Regions from separate parts of the Phyllobacterium sp. GQ127 genome, predicted to be linked through region 1. Evidence: predicted binding sites of a transcription regulator. Region 1 holds the regulator's gene; the other holds the start of a gene.
What was found. The regulator LexA, encoded in region 1, represses DNA repair genes until DNA is damaged. The targets are predictions, from matches to a motif close to TGTTCNNNNTGTGTTCNG.
Positions count from the first base shown of each region.

Region 2: a site for LexA is predicted at 1,714-1,731, ahead of uvrA (excinuclease ABC subunit UvrA). Genes of this name have one in related genera too.

Region 1 covers NZ_JCAXDZ010000001.1:668,825-672,804, reverse strand. The annotation lists gene AC6CHM_RS03515 (ComEC/Rec2 family competence protein) at 1-1,979, shown strand, start outside; gene lexA (transcriptional repressor LexA) at 2,087-2,803, opposite strand; gene AC6CHM_RS03505 (substrate-binding domain-containing protein) at 2,956-3,978, opposite strand.
Region 2 covers NZ_JCAXDZ010000001.1:519,539-523,518, reverse strand. The annotation lists gene AC6CHM_RS02785 (NAD(P)H-dependent oxidoreductase) at 1-133, opposite strand, end outside; gene AC6CHM_RS02780 (TetR/AcrR family transcriptional regulator) at 214-834, shown strand; gene AC6CHM_RS02775 (single-stranded DNA-binding protein) at 939-1,460, opposite strand; gene uvrA (excinuclease ABC subunit UvrA) at 1,886-3,980, shown strand, end outside.

The DNA.
Region 1 (3,980 bases):
CTGAAGTGACGACCCGGGTGACGGGGCGTATTTCAGCATTGGCAAAGGATGCAAACGGAGGATGGCGGGTGATCCTTGACGTCATAGGCACCGAACGTCCTTCATTGCGTTATGGACCGGAGCGTATTGCGGTTTCTGCACGTCATTTGCCGCGAGATTTGAGCATTGGCGATGGACTCAAAGCACTGGTCCATCTGCGTCCGCAATCGGGCCCGGTTCGGCCAGCCAATTATGATTTTGCCTTTAACAATTATTATCGCGGCATTGGAGCCAACGGCTTTTTGCTGGGCCTGCCTCAAAAAGCCGATGTCGCGCCAAAGGCCGGAATAGCAGCAGCGGCATTCCTGACAATTAGCAATATTCGCCAGCAACTCACCCATCGCATATTGAAAAGCATTAAAGGGGAGCCGGGCGATATTGCGACATCGCTGGTGACAGGGCAGCGCGACGGCATAAGCGAGGAGACCAACAATGCCATGCGCCGCAGCGGCTTGTCACATATTTTGTCCATATCCGGCTTCCATATGGCATTGGTGGCTGCAATCAGCATAGGTTCGCTGCGCGCTGTATTCGCATTCTTTCCAAGTGCATCGGCCCGCTATCCCGTCAAGAAACTCGCGGCTGTCATCGCCCTGTTTGGCTCGGCATTCTATCTTCTGCTTTCAGGCGCCGACGTTGCCGCACAACGCAGCTTTGTGATGCTGGCAGTCATGTTGCTTGCAATGACCGTTGATCGCGCGGCGATATCGATGCGTAATCTCGCAATTGCCGCCTCAATTACAATTGCGGTTTCACCACATGAAATTCTCGGACCAAGTTTCCAGATGTCCTATTCAGCAACTGCTGCCCTTATAGCTTTATATGGCTGGTGGTCACGCTACCATTTGAGACGAGGCCTACGGAAACAGACAAGTGCCAAGGCCGGCATATGGCTGTTTCCATCAAAAGCAACGGCCTATATTGGCGGCATTGCCATGACCTCGCTGGTTGCTGGCGGAGCAAGCTCGATCTTTGCTGCCTATCATTTCAATAATACCGCTCCTTTTGGCCTTGTCGGAAATGCCTTGGCGCTACCAATTGTCTCAATTCTCGTGATGCCCTTCGCAGTGCTTGGCCTGCTCGCCATGCCTTTTGACCTCGATTGGCTTCCGTTTAAAATCATGGGATGGGGCATCGAGATTGTTATCGCCATAGCAAAAGCCGTGGCGTCGCATTCACCAAGTGGAAATCTTGGGTTGATGTCCGAAACTTCGCTTATTCTTATGGCGATAGGGCTTTTGCTTCTTCTATTTCTTTCAACGTGGTTGCGCCTGCTTGCCTTGCCATTGGTAGCATTGGCAATTGGTTTGACGGGACGGGCATCCTATCCTGCGATTATGGTCTCAGAAGACGGAAAACTGGTCGCGTTAAGAACGGACGACGACCATCTGGCGATCAATAAACAAGTGGGCAGCGCCTTCAGCCTCGATAATTGGCAGTTGGGGTATAGGGCCGGGCAGATCATTAAGCCGGCAATGAAAGGCGAGGTTGCAAGCGGCGCTCAATTCGAATGTGCCGATAAGCTTTGCACTGCCCGGGAGCCAGGAGGATTAATCGTTGCCTATACCGATGATGCAACAAGAACAGCAGATGCATGCCTAGAAGGGGATATCATCATTTTGGCTTTTGCCGCGAAGGCTACAAATTGTCCAAATGCTGGAAAATTGTTGCTTTCATCGCAAATGCTGGCGCTCAAAGGCGCTGCGGAGATCAGGTTTGATGCTCCACAATCTGACTCTGTCAAAGCCGATTCCACACCAGTTGGCACCGATTTGGCAAAACAAGAGCTTTCTCAACGCCTGAATTCGGTTGATATAAAGTATGCGATTGGCACGCCCAATCGCCCTTGGAATAATTACCGCATCTATTCCCGCGCCGCGCGCAATCTTGAAGAGCGGCAACTATCCAAGAAACCACCGGATACAAGCAATAAAATGTAGTTCGGCGTTTATGGTAGTCCCAAACATTTTTCGCTAGCTGCTATTCTGTGGCTGTTCGAATGGAGCCTACGAACAAAAGCACACCGTCCAGCGAAGCGTAAACGCCATCAATATCTGCGTATCAGACCGACCAGCTTGCCCTGTACCTGAACGCGGTCCGGTCCAAAGATGCGGGTTTCATAGGCGGGGTTTGCTGCTTCGAGAGCAATGGATGCACCTTTTCGGCGAAAACGCTTCAACGTTGCTTCTTCATCATCCACGAGTGCCACAACGATTTCACCGGGGCTCGCGGTATCTCCGCGCTTGATAACAACAGTGTCGCCGTCAAAAATACCCGCTTCGATCATGGAGTCACCTTTGACCTCAAGCGCATAATGCTCACCGCTGCCGATCATATCGGGCGGGAGATTGAGCATGTGAGTCTGGTTTTGAATTGCAGCGATCGGCACACCGGCAGCGATACGTCCCATAACAGGAATGCTGATCATGTTGGCAGCAACAATATCGGCAGTGCTTGCTTGCGGGCGAGGCGGCGCAACATTTCGTCCCAAACTGCCTTCAATAACGCTCGGAGAAAATTTGCGTTGCGCGTTCAGACCCGGCGCAATTGAGTCGGGCAGGCGAAGCACTTCCAGCGCCCGTGCCCTATTTGCTAGCCGACGAATAAATCCTCGCTCCTCCAGTGCGGTAATCAGGCGATGAATGCCGGATTTAGATGCGAGATCAAGTGCATCCTTCATTTCATCAAAAGAAGGGGGAATGCCCGTTTCCTTCAACCGTTCATGTATGAAGAGCAGAAGTTCATGTTGTTTGCGCGTCAGCATAGGGGCGATCCTTAAGTGTGGAATCGGAAAAACAAAACCAGAACAAACACTATATGTTCCAGTTGTGTTCCACAAGGATTAATATCTGGTATAAACCAGCCCTATATGCCCAATTACTCTGAAAATCAGATGGAATGACGCAAAATATGGGCCTATCCGCTTATCGGAGGACCGCTCGACTGGCGCACTGTGAGTTCTACGGGCCATAATTCATGAATATTGTCCACGGGTTCGCCATCAAGGACGCGCACGAGCATTTCAGCGATTCTCGTGGCGGCGGAGCGCATTGATGATCGCGTGGTGGTCATGGATGGAACCATGTTGCTGGCATTGAGATATGGAAAGACATCGTCATGGGTGATGAGCGATACTTGTTTGCCCAACTGATAACCCTTGTTGCGAACTGCACGTGACACACCCAAAGCGGTCATCATTGATCCTGCAATGATTGCTGTCGGTTGCGGAGTGCATGAAAGCAGCCGTTGCGTTTCACGAAAACCGATTTCATCAGAGAAGTAGTCGTGTACGATGAAGCGCGGGTCGATTTCGACGCCGCGTTCGCTTAGCGCTTGGCGATATCCGAGCTCGCGATGCTCAGAGAACGTAAACCCTCTTAACCCGTCAATCATGGCTATATGCCGATGTCCAAGGTCGAGGAGGTGGCTTGCGGCCTGATAGAATGCGCCCTGATTGTCGATATCCAGCCAGGCATGGGGCCTGTCTATGTTCGTACGGCCATGCAGAACAAAGGGAAAGTTTGCATCGATCAGCATGGATACGCGCTCATCGACCAAAACAGGCCCGGAGACGATGATCGCATCAACCCGTTTGCTCGAAATCAGGCGCTTATAGACCGAAATCTCGTCATTATCGACAATGGGACTGAGCAGAAAATCAATCTCGTCCCGGGAAAGGCGCTCCGCCAAGCCGGCAAGAAATTCCGCGGTATGAGGCCCAAATCGCTGGCTGGAATCTGCGGGGATAACCAGACCGATAGCACCGACACGGCCCATGGCTAGACGTCGGGCATTTGCATTTGCGCTATAGCCAAATTTCAATGCGGCTTTATTGACGCGCTCGCGCGTAGCCTCATTCACTTCCGGATAACCGTTCAGCGCGCGGCTAACGGTCGTCTGGGAAAGGTTGAGCTTTTCAGCGAGTTCTTTCAGCTTCATGC
Region 2 (3,980 bases), 150 kb from region 1:
AACCCTCTGCGGCAAGGTCTGCAATCTCAAATGTATGGGGGCCGCTCTGCGACAGACCTTCGCCAATCTTTAATGCAATGCTGTTGGTCAGTGATTTGGATTCTGGATGCGATGTAACAATGAGCGCATGCATGTCGATAACTCCATGATTAGAGATTGTGGAACCGTCCGAAACCTTATATACTTTTAGTAAGTTACTTTTGGTATATAGTGATGTCAAGCTCAGTTTCAAAAAACTCCTCATCTCAAACATCTCCCCGCCAGCGTCTTTCCCGCGAGGCACGCCAGCGGCAATTACTGGATGTTTCATGGAAATTAATTCGTGACGAAGGTACGGAAGCTTTGACGCTTGGTCGCCTGGCTGAGTTGTCCGGTGTTACAAAGCCCGTTGTCTATGACCATTTCGGCACAAGGCCAGGACTTCTCGCGGCCCTTTTCAAAGAGTTCGATGCGCGTCAGACCGTTATAATGGATGCGGCGCTTGAGCGTGCCGCACCCAATCTCACCGACGTCGCCAAAGTGATCGCCTCGTCTTATGTTGATTGCGTTCTTACACAGGGACGCGAAATTCCCGGTATCACTGCCGCATTAAAAGGCTCGCCGGAACTTGATAAGATAAAGCACGACTTCGAGGCCGTGTTCATAGAAAAGTGCAGGCATCTGTTAAATGCGTTTACCGGCGCAGAAGGTGTTTCATCGGCTGGGCTGTGGGGAATGCTCGGAGCTGCAGAAGGCTTGTCAAATGCTGCAGTAAACGAGGATATCGCTCCTGCTCAGGCAAAAGATGAGCTCTATGAAATCATTATTTCAATGGTGAAGCGCTCCGGAAACTAGGAGAAGTTGTTTTCTCATCTAAAAACAAACATCGGGCAGTCTTGGACTACCCGATGCCTGCATAATAATGAGAATACGATCAAGTCCGGTCTTTTGAACTCAACTCAGAACGGGATTTCATCATCGAGATCGCGTGAGAAATTACCGCCGCTCGAGCTTGAGGATCCGCCTGCATTGGACCGGCCAAAGTCGGAGCCGCCACGATCGTCGCTCATCTGTCCGCGCCCGGAATTGCTCTCGAAGGACCGACCGCCGCCAGCTCCCGCACCTTCTCCGCGTGAATCCAGCATCTGTAGTTCACCCCGGAATTTTTGCAGTACGACTTCGGTGGAATAACGATCATTGCCCGTCTGGTCCTGCCATTTACGGGTCTGAAGCGCGCCTTCCAGATAAACCTTCATACCCTTCTTAAGGTACTGCTCGGCAACTTTTGCGAGATTGTCATTGAAAATGACGACGCTGTGCCACTCGGTCTTTTCCTTGCGTTCGCCGCTATTCTTGTCGCGCCAGCTTTCCGAGGTCGCAATGCGTAGATTCACGACGGGATCACCTGAACCGAGCCGCCGGACTTCTGGATCAGCGCCAAGATTTCCTACCAAAATGACCTTGTTGACACTGCCTGCCATGTTCAAACTCCACAAATTCCAATTTTAAATTTTGCCTATCATACAGAAGCCATGGGTGTGGCGGGCAATTGATTGCCACTATCCACAATATACACCTCATATCGGCATCGTCTGCTGCGATCACTCTCCTGCCAGATTTGTCAGGAGACATTTTTCGATCATGCAGCCGACTATCTCAGCTCAAAGCGTCCTTTTACAATCAATTCGCAGCCGTATACATCCGGATATGGCGAAGACCGCTGTCAATATTATTTGTTCTTTCTTTGTTCTAGCACTTGCTCTAATAATGTCAACATGGCTATGGTGATTCAGGATGGTTGATAAAGTCCGGCCTCGTAAATTATCCATGAAGCACTAGATAAAGGGAACTGTTCTCTTAAAGAACAATTCCCCATAACAGCATGCCCTCTTAAAGGCGAACCGACATGAGCGATCAGAAGTACATTTCCATTCGCGGCGCGCGCGAACATAATTTGAAAAATATCGATCTTGATCTGCCGCGCGACAAGCTGATTGTCATGACCGGCCTTTCGGGTTCGGGCAAGTCTTCGCTCGCCTTCGATACGATCTATGCAGAAGGCCAAAGACGCTATGTCGAAAGCCTGTCGGCCTATGCCCGGCAGTTTCTGGAGATGATGCAGAAGCCAGACGTGGATCAAATTGACGGTCTTTCTCCGGCAATTTCGATTGAGCAAAAGACAACCAGCCGCAACCCCCGCTCAACTGTGGGTACAGTCACCGAGATTTACGACTATTTGCGCCTGCTTTATGCGCGTGTCGGTGTCCCTTATTCACCGGCAACAGGCTTGCCTATCGAAAGCCAGACCGTCAGCCAAATGGTGGATCGTGTCATGGCGCTCGAGGAAGGCGCCCGTCTATTCATCCTTGCGCCCATAGTACGCGGGCGTAAGGGGGAGTATCGCAAGGAGCTTGCGGATCTGCAGAAACGCGGTTTTCAGCGCGTGAAGGTCGATGGTATTTTTTATGAAATTGCCGATGTTCCGGCACTCGATAAGAAGTACAAGCATGATATCGACGTTGTGGTTGACCGCATCGTCGTCCGACCTGATATTTCCGCACGTCTTGCCGATAGCCTCGAGACCTGCCTGAAGCTTGCAGATGGTATCGCTGTCGCAGAATTTGCGGATAAGCCGCTGCCTGCTGATGAAACCTCGAGTGAATCAGCCAATAAATCCAAGAACGAAACACATGAACGCATCATGTTTTCGGAGAAATTCGCCTGTCCTGTTTCGGGCTTCACCATTTCGGAGATTGAACCGCGCCTTTTCTCGTTCAATAATCCCTTCGGTGCCTGCCCGACCTGCGATGGCCTGGGTACTCAAAAGGCGATTGATCCGACGATGATCATTCCTGACGAGGCCCTGACGCTTAAGAATGGTGCAATTGCGCCTTGGGCAAAATCGAGTTCTCCTTATTACAGCCAAACATTGCAGGCGCTGGGCGAAGCCTACGGTTTCAAGCTCGCAGATCGCTGGCGTGATTTGAATGAAGAGGCGCGCGAAGCCATACTTTACGGCACTGGCAGCCGTGAAATTGCATTCTCCTATGATGATGGTTTGCGATCATATCGCACAACAAAATCTTTCGAGGGTGTCATTCCCAATTTGGAACGCCGCTGGAAAGAGACGGATTCAGCATGGTCGCGCGAAGAGATCGAGCGTTTCATGTCTGGCACGCCTTGCCCCGCTTGCAAGGGTTACCGCCTGAAACCCGAGGCTCTTGCGGTAAAAATTGGCGGTCTGCATATCGGCCAGATTACTGAAAAATCCATTCGTCATGCGGATGCCTGGTTCAGCGATATTGATAAAAGCTTCAATGAGAAACAGACAGAAATCGCTGCGCGCATTCTTAAGGAAATTCGCGAGCGTCTGCGCTTCCTGAATGATGTCGGCCTGGACTACCTGGCGCTTTCACGCAATTCGGGCACTCTTTCCGGTGGTGAAAGCCAGCGTATCCGCCTTGCATCGCAGATCGGTTCCGGTCTGACTGGTGTTCTCTATGTTCTGGACGAGCCATCCATTGGCCTGCATCAACGCGACAATGAGCAGTTGCTGAAGACTTTGCGTCATCTGCGGGATCTCGGAAATACGGTTATCGTTGTTGAGCACGACGAGGATGCGATTTTGACCGCGGATTATGTCGTCGATATCGGTCCGGCCGCCGGTATTCACGGTGGTCAGATAATCGCCGAAGGCAGTCCAGCGGACATTATGGCCAGCCCGAAATCCTTGACCGGCAAATATTTGTCAGGCGAAATCGAGGTGGCCGTGCCGGCAGAACGCCGCAAGGTCAATAAGAAACGGATTAAAGTTGTCGGCGCGCGTGGCAATAATCTGAAAAATGTCTCGGCAGAAATTCCGCTTGGCACCTTCACCGCTGTAACCGGCGTGTCGGGTGGCGGAAAATCCACCTTCCTTATCGAGACATTATTCAAGGCCGCCTCACGCCGGATCATGGGCTCCCGCGAGCATCCTGCAGAGCACGACCATATTGATGGTC